3 regions of the Rhizobium sp. N324 genome follow, and region 1 is predicted to be linked to each of the others. Evidence: riboswitches for the same ligand, from Rfam matches in the RefSeq annotation. Region 1 holds a riboswitch; each other region holds the start of a gene.
What was found. Region 1 has a riboswitch for thiamine pyrophosphate ahead of thiC (phosphomethylpyrimidine synthase ThiC). Riboswitches for the same ligand answer to the same signal wherever they lie in the genome.

Region 1 (3,266 bases):
ATGGCCGTGCCGAACCAGCCGATCATCGCCGCACCGATGCCGGAGGTGATGTGGTCGTAGCCGGGGGCGATATCGGTCGTCAGCGGTCCCAGCGTGTAGAAGGGCGCCTCGCCGCAGACGGCGAGCTGCTTGTCCATGTTTTCCTTGATCTTGTGCATCGGCACATGGCCGGGCCCCTCGATCATCACTTGGCAATCCCTGGCCCAGGCGATTTTCGTCAGCTCGCCGAGCGTTTCGAGTTCGGCAAATTGGGCTGCATCATTGGCATCGGCGATCGAGCCGGGGCGAAGGCCGTCGCCGAGCGAGAAGGAGACGTCATAGGCCCGGCAAATCTCGCAGATCTCCTCGAAATGCTCGTAGAGGAAGCTCTCACGGTGATGATGCAGGCACCACTTGGCCATAATCGAACCGCCGCGCGAGACGATGCCGGTGACGCGGTTGACGGTGAGCGGGATGTAATGCAGCCGCACGCCGGCATGGATGGTGAAATAGTCGACGCCCTGTTCGGCCTGCTCGATCAGCGTATCGCGATAGATTTCCCAGCTAAGATCCTCGGCAATGCCGCCGACCTTTTCCAACGCCTGATAAAGCGGCACCGTGCCGATCGGCAGCGGCGAATTGCGGATGATCCATTCGCGGATATTGTGAATGTTGCGGCCCGTCGAAAGATCCATGACGGTATCGGCACCCCAGCGGGCAGCCCAGACCATCTTCTCGACTTCTTCGGCCATCGACGAGGTGACGGCGGAATTACCGATATTGGCGTTGATCTTCACCAGAAAATTCCGGCCGATGATCATCGGTTCGCTTTCGGGGTGGTTGATGTTGGCGGGGATGATCGCCCGGCCGGCGGCCACTTCCCGGCGGACGAATTCCGGCGTCACATGATCGGGAATATCGGCGCCGAAGCTCTCGCCGTCACGCACCAGCGCTTCCGCCTTGGCCTTGCGGCCGAGATTCTCGCGAATGGCAATGAACTCCATCTCCGGCGTGATGATGCCTGCCCGTGCATAGGCAAGCTGTGTGACGGCTTTCCCGTCTTTGGCGCGCAGCGGCCGGCGCCGCCCCGGGAATTCCGGCGTCAGCCGGTCGCCGCTGACGAAGCCGTTATCTTCGGGGCGGACATGGCGGCCGTCATAGGCTTCGACATCGCCGCGGGCCAGCACCCAGTCTCGGCGCAATGGGGGCAGGCCCTGCTCGATACGGATCTCGGCGCCGTCGATCGTGTAGGGGCCGGAGGAATCATAGACGACGACAGGCGGCTCGCCGGCGGTCGGATGGACGCTGATTTCGCGCATCGGCACCCGGATATCACTGTGGATATCTCCTGGAACATGGATCTTCCGCGAAGCCGGCAGCGGGCCGGTGGTGACGGTCGGGGTGAGGTTTTTTGCGGCAATGGTCATGGTTTGAGGCTCCAAGTTGTAAGTTGGAGACCCAGTCAATCAGCCGGAATGATGGAAAGACGCCGGCACAGATTCCACGCGTGAATCCGGAACCTTCGAGCGCTTGCACCGTCCCTACGCCAGTATGAACTGGATCAGGTTCAACGGGTCACTGCGCCACAACAGGCTAAGCCTGATTGTCCAGCAGTATCTCAGCCCCTTGCCGGGACCCCCCTGGTGAATGCCGATAGTCGTAAAGCGCCGTCCCGGATCGTGTCAAGCTTACAGCTTTGTCGTTCCGCTTATATCCTCCCGTCTCGGAGCCTGTTGCGTTACTGGCCGAACTGCGGCAAATGTCAGTTCACTCAACGTCAGGTGGATTATGTCGTTTCGGATTGAACGTCTTATGCGAGAACATCTCAGTGGCGCCGCCGGTGTGCTGGTCAGTGCCTATTCGGGACCGCCGTGGAACGAGAATTGGTCGCTTGAAGCGGCGATTGAAAATGTAAACAACGTGCTCGAAACGCCCAAATCCATTGCCCTTGCGGCCATTGACGGAGGCAAGGTGCTGGGGATCGCGCTGGGCATACGGCAGCGGCGCCATGCCGGTCCGGTCATCTATCTGGATGAGCTTTCGGTGCTGCCTGAAGCGCAGGGTCGGGGAATAGGGACGGCGCTGCTGTCGGCAGTTTCCGAAACAGCAAAGGCCGAAGGATGCAACAGCGTCTGGTTGGTCTCACAGCGGGACGGTGCTTTGTCGAAATTTTATCAGGGTTGCGGATTCGCCGTCGGCAACAACCTTGGTCTCTACTCCAAATCGAGTGCGTAGCGGTTCGGGCTGTATTGGCCTACATATCCGGGTGGATGGGTTCGAGGCTCGTGACCCCGATATTCCACGTGGACCCCGTCTCGTTGTGGGATGAAAGAGGGCATGTCTGATCGGATTTATCTTTCCGGCCTATCGGAAGAAAGCTGGCGAGCGGTCATCGAAACGCTGGGGGCTGCCGGCTGGTCCGTCCGAAAGGGTGGCGGCCTCGATTTCTCCTGGGCTGTCCTTGAGCGCGGCGGGATACGGATCGACATGGAATATGATGCATGGCAGGAGGGCGAAATGGCCTTTGCCCAAACCGACGGGTCGACAATAGCCAACGATCTTCCAGCACAATTGATTTTGCAGCTGAAATTGAACTGAGCCGCCGCTAGAGCGCGTCGCGATCTTTCAGACCCGCTCCTCGCGGCTCCTTTGAAGCGATGCCCGCTCAATCCGGTCGCAATGTCTTGCCGGATTCCGCATCGAAAAGATGAAGCTTTCCTGGCCGGGCGGCGATCGTCGCGACCTGCCCCGGTTTAAAATCGTGACGGTCGGACAGCACCGCGACAAGCTCGCCGGACCCGTAGCGCAGGAAGACCATCGTCTCATGGCCGGTGGGTTCGGTGACGCTGACGGTCGTGTCGAGGCCGCTTGGGCTGAGCGACAGGTGCTCGGGCCGCACGCCGAGAAGTACGGCCTGCCCCTCGGACGCCTGCGGGTTAAAGCCGAGCGCGATCTCGTCGCCGGTCTCGGTGACGAAGATCGCACCATCGGCCTTGTAGCGGCCCTTCAGCAGATTCATCGACGGTGAGCCGATAAAGGCCGCAACGAATGTATTTCGGGGACGATCGTAGAGTTCCAGCGGCGTGCCGATCTGTTCGACCTTGCCGCCCTGCATGACCACGATCTTGTCGGCCATGGTCATCGCTTCGACCTGGTCATGGGTGACATAGATCGTCGTGGTTCTCAGCCGCTGGTGCAGTTCCTTGATCTCCTTGCGCATCTGCACGCGCAGCTTGGCGTCGAGGTTCGACAAGGGCTCGTCGAACAGGAAGACCTGCGGCGATCGG
Region 2 (3,266 bases), on a different replicon from region 1:
ATAGTGGTGTTCGAAACCGGCAAGGCCGAAGCTCTCGAACAAAGGCGCCACAGCGGCGCGGGCCGCGCGGCGGCTCATGCCCTTTACCTCGAGGCCGAGGGTGGCATTGTCGATGATCCGGCGCCAGGGCATCAGCGCATCACGCTGCGGCATGAAGGCGAAGGAATGCGGCGCTTCCTCCAGCGGCGCGCCGTTGAAAAGCACGTTGCCGGAATCGGGCCGAAGCGCCTGCGTCAGCAATCGCAGCACCGTCGATTTTCCGGAGCCGGACGGGCCGACGATCGAAACGAACTCGCCGTTTGCGACGCTCAGCGATATATCGCCCAGCACCTGCATGCCGTCGAAAGATTTCGCGATATTGCGCAGTTCAACCATTTTGTCGCTCATCGGCGCCGCTCCCCGGATGGCGGCCAGGGCATCAGGAGGCGCTCTATCAACAGCGTCAGGCCGAAGAGGCAGAGGGTCAGCACGGCGCTGACGACGACGGCGGCAAGCACGAGATCGGGACGGAAATTGTTCTTGGCGTTGAGAATATAGATGCCGAGGCCGCTGGCGGCGCCGGCATATTCGGCAAAGATCGCGCCGACGACGGCATAGGTGATCGAGATTCTCAAGCCGGCGAAGAAATAGGGCAGCGCGGAGGGAAGCCGCGCCAGGCGGAAGATGCGCCAGCGGCTCGCCTTCATCGAGTTCAGGAGTTCGGCGATGTCGCGGTCGGTCGATTCATAGCCCTGCAGCAGGGCGACGAGCAGCGGGAAAAAGGTGACGAGCGCCACCAGCAGTATCTTCGGCAGGAGGCCGAAACCGAACCAGAGGACGACAAGCGGCGCGATCGCCACCAGCGGCAGGGTCTGGCTGGCGATGAAGATCGGCAGCAAGGCCCGGCGCATGAAAGGCGCAAAGTCCATGAGGATCGAAGCGGCGAAGGCGAAGGCCAGCGACAGGGCAAAACCGCCAAGCGTGGCGCCGAGCGTCGGCCAGGTGTTTGATGTCAGCGCCGCGCGGTTCAGCCAGCCCTGGAGGACGATGCGCGAAGGCGCCGGCAAGATGGAGGGCTTGATGCCGGAAAGACCGACATAGAGTTCCCATGCCGCCAGAAAGGCAAGGCCCGCGAGCAAGGCGGGCATTGCCCGGTACAGGGCGGCGCTGAGCGCGGCAAGGCGCGAATCCAAAGGTCGTGGCAGTGTCATCAGCGTTTGATTTCGGCCTCGATGCGCAGCCGGTCGCGATAGGGATCGAGCGCCTTGACGGCATCGAGAATGATGCCGACGACATTGTCCGGCATCGGATAGAGTGACACTTCTGCGTCTGAGAACATCTGAACCTCGCTCCGCTGGCATTACCCAGATCAGCTTTGAAGGGTCCAGAGGCTTGCACCTCGCATCTCAGCCCCGGCAATACGGAGCTCCCCTGTATTTCGGCGGAAACTATCACCCGGGTTTTCGTCCCGCAACCGCAAAATTGCAAACCCGTCCGCTCGGTTGGAATGGATCTTATGAAGGGAAACACCCGAGCGGAGGTCCCGCCCGGGTGTTCCTCGGTGGGCCCGTACCTGCCGGGAACGGGACCGCAGCTTGCTGTCTCAGGCGGCGATATCGGCGTGCGCCGGCGGGCGTCCGATCGGGCTTTACGATTGCAGGCGCAAGGGTTATAAAACCTCAACTAATATTGAGGTCAAGAGGCGATGGATAGGATTCCGGCAGCGCCGCCCGGCAAGCTCCTGACAGTCGGCGAGGTGGCGGAGCGCAGCGGCCTGGCCGTCTCGGCGCTGCATTTCTACGAGACCAAGGGTTTGATCTCGAGCATCCGCTCCCGCGGCAACCAGCGGCGCTACGGGCGCGACGTGCTTCGCCGCCTCGGGATCATCAAGGTGGCGCAGCGGGTCGGCATTCCGCTTGCGGAAATCCAGGCGGCGTTCCAGTCCCTGCCGCAGGGGCGCACGCCGACGGCCGCCGACTGGCAGACGCTGTCGGCACGATGGAAGGACGATCTCGACGCACGAATCAGTCGGCTGAGCCTGTTGCGCGACCGCCTGGCCGGCTGCATCGGCTGCGGCTGTCTGTCGATCGAAAGCTGTCCGCTGCGCAATCCGTGCGACCGGCTCGGCAAGGAAGGACCGGGTGCGCGGCTGCTGGAGACCGAAAACTAGCCTTCGGGAGAACCAGTCGCTTCAGGGAGAGGCCGCGTCTCTTCGGGAAAGACCGAGCTGCCGGAAAGATCGCTGCCTGCCTTTCTTTCGGTCGCGGTGCTCATATGTTAAGGGCGAGTGACGCAACCGAGGAGGACGGCTTCGTGTTTCATCCCAGACTGTTCGAAAATCGCAATGTCGTCGTCACCGGCGCCGGCCGCGGCATCGGCCTCGAAGTCGCTCGGCAGTTTCTGGATTGCGGCGCGAAGGTCATCGTCCATACCGGGCGCAAGCCGGGGCGGGACCTGCCGGATTTCCTGCTGACGGCCGAATCGGAAAGACGGGCGCTGCTGCTGCATGCCGATTTCTCCGCCGCCGGCGGGGCGGCGCAATTTGCCGAAGATGTTCTCGCTTTCTTCGACAAGGTGCATGTGCTCGTCAACAATGCCGGCACGATGCTCGGCCGTTTCCCGGCTGCCACGCTGACAGACGCGGAATATGAGGCGGTCATCCGGCTCAACCAGACATCGGTGGTGGCGCTGACGCGCGCTTTGCTGCCGGCATTGAAGGCGGCCGAGGGTGCTGCCGTCGTCAACACCGTTTCGATCTCGGCGCTGACCGGCGGCAGCCCCGGTTCCTCGATCTATTCGGCCTCGAAGGCGTTCGTCGCCACCTATTCCAAGGCGCTTGCCCGCGAGCTTGCCCCGGACGGCATCCGCGTCAACTGCGTCTCGCCGGGAACGATCGAGACGGATTTCCACGAGCGCTATTCCTCCAGGGAAAAGCTCGAGCAGACCCGGAAATCCATCCCGCTGCAGCGGCTCGGCACGTCGGAGGATTGCGCGCCCGCCTATCTGTTCCTGGCGGCTCCTTCTCTCTCCGGATACATTACGGGCCAAGTCCTCGAGATCAATGGCGGCCAGCTTATCTGCTGATTTACTTGGACCTTTTTTGGCATTTCATCACTATTGACCAATTCGGTTGTGGGAATATGCTATTGTGCTGATCTACCACATCGCCTCCCTTCCGAGATATCGAATGCCGTTGCCCAAACCGGAGCCGGGGATGACCGGCCAGGACTTGCACATACTCGCTGGAAAAGCCCATGAAGCGAGCGATCTGCTGAAAGCTTTGGCGC
Region 3 (3,266 bases), on a different replicon from region 1:
GGCGAGGTAATCCTTGGCGATGGCGACAGCCTCTTCAGCCGAAGCGCCCTTGGCAAGCTCGGCCGCCAACGCGCTCGACAGCGTGCAGCCGGTGCCGTGGGTGTTCTTGGTCGGCACCCGCTGGGCTTCGAACCAGTGCAGCCCGTCGGCGGCGGCCAGCACGTCGGGGCTGTCGTCACTGTCAAGATGGCCGCCTTTGACCAGCACGGCGGCCGGGCCGAGCGCGCGCAGCTGTTCGGCCTGCGCCGCCATTTCCGCCCGGTTCGTCGCCACCGGCTGATGCAGCAGGGCGGCGGCCTCCGGCAGGTTCGGGGTCAGCAGCGTCGCCAGCGGCAGCAGGCGGCGGCTGAGCACATCGACGGCTTCGGGTGCCAGCAGCGCGGCACCGCCCTTGGCGATCATCACGGGGTCGATGACGATGGGGATGCCGCGGCGGTCGGCCGGTGCTGCGGCCAGAGCTGCGTCGAGGGCTGTGGCGACGGCCTCGGCGATGCCGGCATTGGCGATCATGCCGATCTTGACCGCATCGACGCGCACATCGGCAAAGACGGCCTTGATTTGATCGGCGACGAAGGGGGGCGGCACCAGATGCACGCCGGTGACCCCTTGGGTGTTTTGCGCTGTCAGCGCGGTCAGCACCGCCATGCCGTAGACGCCGCGGGCGGAGAAGGCCTTGAGGTCGGCCTGAATGCCGGCGCCGCCCGAGGGATCCGAGCCGGCGATGGAGAGGACGTTGCGGATCATGCGCGGGCCTTTCGAATTTCTGCGGCGATGCGGCGTGTGGCGGCTTCCGGATCCGGCGCGCCGCAAATGGCGGAGACAACGGCAAGCCCGCTTGCGCCTGCGGCAAAGACTTCGGCCACATGCTCCGCCTTGAGCCCGCCGATGGCAACCGAGGGCACGGGCGAGGCCTTTACCAGGTTGGCAAGACCGTCAAAACCGATCGGCTGCTTGTGGTCGGCCTTGGTCGGCGTCGCAAACACCGGCCCGACGCCGGTATAATCGACGAGATCGGGATCGACGGCAGCAGCAAGCGCCGCGGTTTCGACCGACAGGCCGAGGATCATGTCGGGGCCGATCATCGCCCGCGCTCTCACCGCATCCATGTCCTCCTGGCCGATATGCAACCCATCGGCGCCGATGGCAATCGCCGCCTCGACATCGTCGTTGACGACGAGGCGTGCGCCGGTGCCATCAAGCGCCTGTTTCAAGGCGCGTCCGGTCTCGATCATCCCGGCCGTGCCGGCATGTTTGTCGCGCAACTGCACCATCGTCGCGCCGCCAGCAACGGCACGCCGCGCGGTCTCGACCATGCCGATCCCGGCGCAGAGATCGGGGTCGAGGACGAGATAGAGCGACAGATCGAAGAGCTTCATGCGACCGAGATCCTTGCCCGGGCATCGAGCGTTTCGCCGTCGAGCGCGTTCAGCGCATCGAGGAAACGCCAGGCGAAGGAGCCGGGCCCGGCCGCACCGAGCGCGGCATCTTCGCCGGCGATGGCGAAGGTTGCGAGTGCCGCGACCGTCGCGCCGAAGATATCTTCGGGTGCTGTGGCGGCAAAGGCGCCGACGAGGCAGGTCAGCGAGCAGCCGAGCGCGGTGACCTGCGGCATCAAGGCCGATCCGCCTGTGATGCGCACCGCCTTTTCACCGTCGGTGACGAAATCGACCGCACCGGTGACGGCGACGACCGCCTGCTGGCGCTCAGCCAGCCATCGCGCCGAATCTTCGGCCTGCTCGACCGGATCGCGGCTGTCGACACCTTGGCCGCGGCTCTCGCCGCCGGCGAGCGCGATGATCTCGGAGGCGTTGCCGCGGATGATCGTCGGCTTCAGTGCCAGCAGACCGGCAACCGCGTCGCGGCGGAAAGCCGTGGCGTAGTGGGCGACCGGGTCGAGCACCCAGGGTTTGCCGGCCGAGTTCGCCGCCTTCGCCGCCGCCCGCATGCCGTCGATCCATTGCGTCGACAGCGTGCCGATATTGACGGTCAGCGCATTTGCAATGCCGGCGAACTCGCCTGCTTCTTCGGCGGCATGCACCATGGCCGGCGAGGCGCCGGCGGCCAAGAGAACATTGGCGGCGACATTCATGGCGACATAGTTGGTGATGCACTGAACGAGCGGCGGCTTTTCGCGCATCGCCGTCAGCATGGCTCCTGGTGTGGTCCTAGTCTGCATGTTGCCCCTTTCAGGCGGGGGCGGGCACGGGGTCATTCGTGCGGTGAGCCGCGACCCCGAGCGACTCCCTCCGCCGGCATTATCCGGTTCAGGTTCGAAGGGTGCTTCTCAGCCCGTCTGTCGACGGGCGCCCCTGTCTCTCATCGCGCTCTTTTTCGCAGAGAACGGCGCGGATGTCATCTCGAAAATGACTGTCCTGCGACTGATCGGACATGACGCAAGCGGGCAGCGTGACTGCTGCGGTTCTGCGTTAACGTTGCTGCGGTTGGCTCTAAGATAATCTGAGCATCGCCCAGCTCTTAGCTCAAATCATGCAGATCCGTCGTAATTGCCGGCCTGATCGAAAACTCGGAAAACCGCACCCTCAGCCCACTCCGTTCCGGCGTACAGGCCGTCGGCCCGACCTCGTAGCGCTCGGCAACCGGAAACGGCGCTAACCGCAGCAGCGGCCAGAAGCTGCCGTCGCGAGAGGCCTGGATGCGCAGGGCGCCGTTGGCGACGGTCACGCGGATGTGGAAATCCTCCAGCTCCTTGAAGGGTTGCGACACCGACCAGTCGGACCTGCCGTCGGTGACGACGGTGCTAAGGAAGGCTTCGCCGTCGGTGAATTCGACGCCTGTCTTGACCCAGCGGCTTTCGTCGAGGCGCACCATCAGGCCGGCCTGATCGTAGAGGGTGCGGAATTCGCCCTGGATGCGGATCTGGGCGGTGAAGCTCTCGAGCGTGGGAAAGGCGAGGAAATGGCCGCTGTCGCGGGTGAAGCCGTAATAGGTTTCCCGCCAGAAATCGGTTTTCTCGCCGGTGGTCAGGGTGAGGGCGGAGTCGTCCACGCGCCAGCTGGCCGGTTCGTTCAGCCATTTTCCACCGTTGAAATCGATGTTCATTCCACCCTCTCCTTATTGACGCTCTGCCGCTGCCGCTGCCGATTCTTCAGCCCGCATCATGCGCAGCCTTTGCGCAGGTGGCCAGCCGAAGCCGGTGATACGGTCCGCTTTCGCCATCCTGATCCTCGTCCCACGATATAATCCGCGGCTTCCGCTTGACACCACCACTTCATCTCTTATTCTGTTACAAAAAGATGAATTACATA

Region 2: it holds a riboswitch for thiamine pyrophosphate, as region 1 does, so the genes downstream of both, AMK05_RS34705 (YkoF family thiamine/hydroxymethylpyrimidine-binding protein) here and thiC (phosphomethylpyrimidine synthase ThiC) in region 1, are expected to answer to the same signal.
Region 3: it holds a riboswitch for thiamine pyrophosphate, as region 1 does, so the genes downstream of both, thiM (hydroxyethylthiazole kinase) here and thiC (phosphomethylpyrimidine synthase ThiC) in region 1, are expected to answer to the same signal.

The regions. Positions count from the first base shown of each region.
Region 1 is NZ_CP013632.1:264,478-267,743, forward strand. It holds gene thiC (phosphomethylpyrimidine synthase ThiC) at 1-1,406, opposite strand, end outside; TPP riboswitch at 1,500-1,631, opposite strand; gene AMK05_RS24965 (GNAT family N-acetyltransferase) at 1,768-2,214, shown strand; gene AMK05_RS24970 (hypothetical protein) at 2,305-2,577, shown strand; gene AMK05_RS24975 (ABC transporter ATP-binding protein) at 2,645-3,266, opposite strand, start outside.
Region 2 is NZ_CP013630.1:4,323,264-4,326,529, reverse strand. It holds gene AMK05_RS20805 (ABC transporter ATP-binding protein) at 1-387, opposite strand, end outside; gene AMK05_RS20800 (ABC transporter permease) at 384-1,190, opposite strand; partial or broken gene AMK05_RS34705 (YkoF family thiamine/hydroxymethylpyrimidine-binding protein) at 1,202-1,318, opposite strand; TPP riboswitch at 1,309-1,422, opposite strand; gene soxR (redox-sensitive transcriptional activator SoxR) at 1,685-2,149, shown strand; gene AMK05_RS20790 (SDR family NAD(P)-dependent oxidoreductase) at 2,293-3,063, shown strand; gene AMK05_RS20785 (ArsR/SmtB family transcription factor) at 3,167-3,266, shown strand, end outside.
Region 3 is NZ_CP013634.1:264,549-267,814, forward strand. It holds gene thiD (bifunctional hydroxymethylpyrimidine kinase/phosphomethylpyrimidine kinase) at 1-744, opposite strand, end outside; gene thiE (thiamine phosphate synthase) at 741-1,376, opposite strand; gene thiM (hydroxyethylthiazole kinase) at 1,373-2,176, opposite strand; TPP riboswitch at 2,225-2,321, opposite strand; gene AMK05_RS28900 (DUF1349 domain-containing protein) at 2,476-3,060, opposite strand.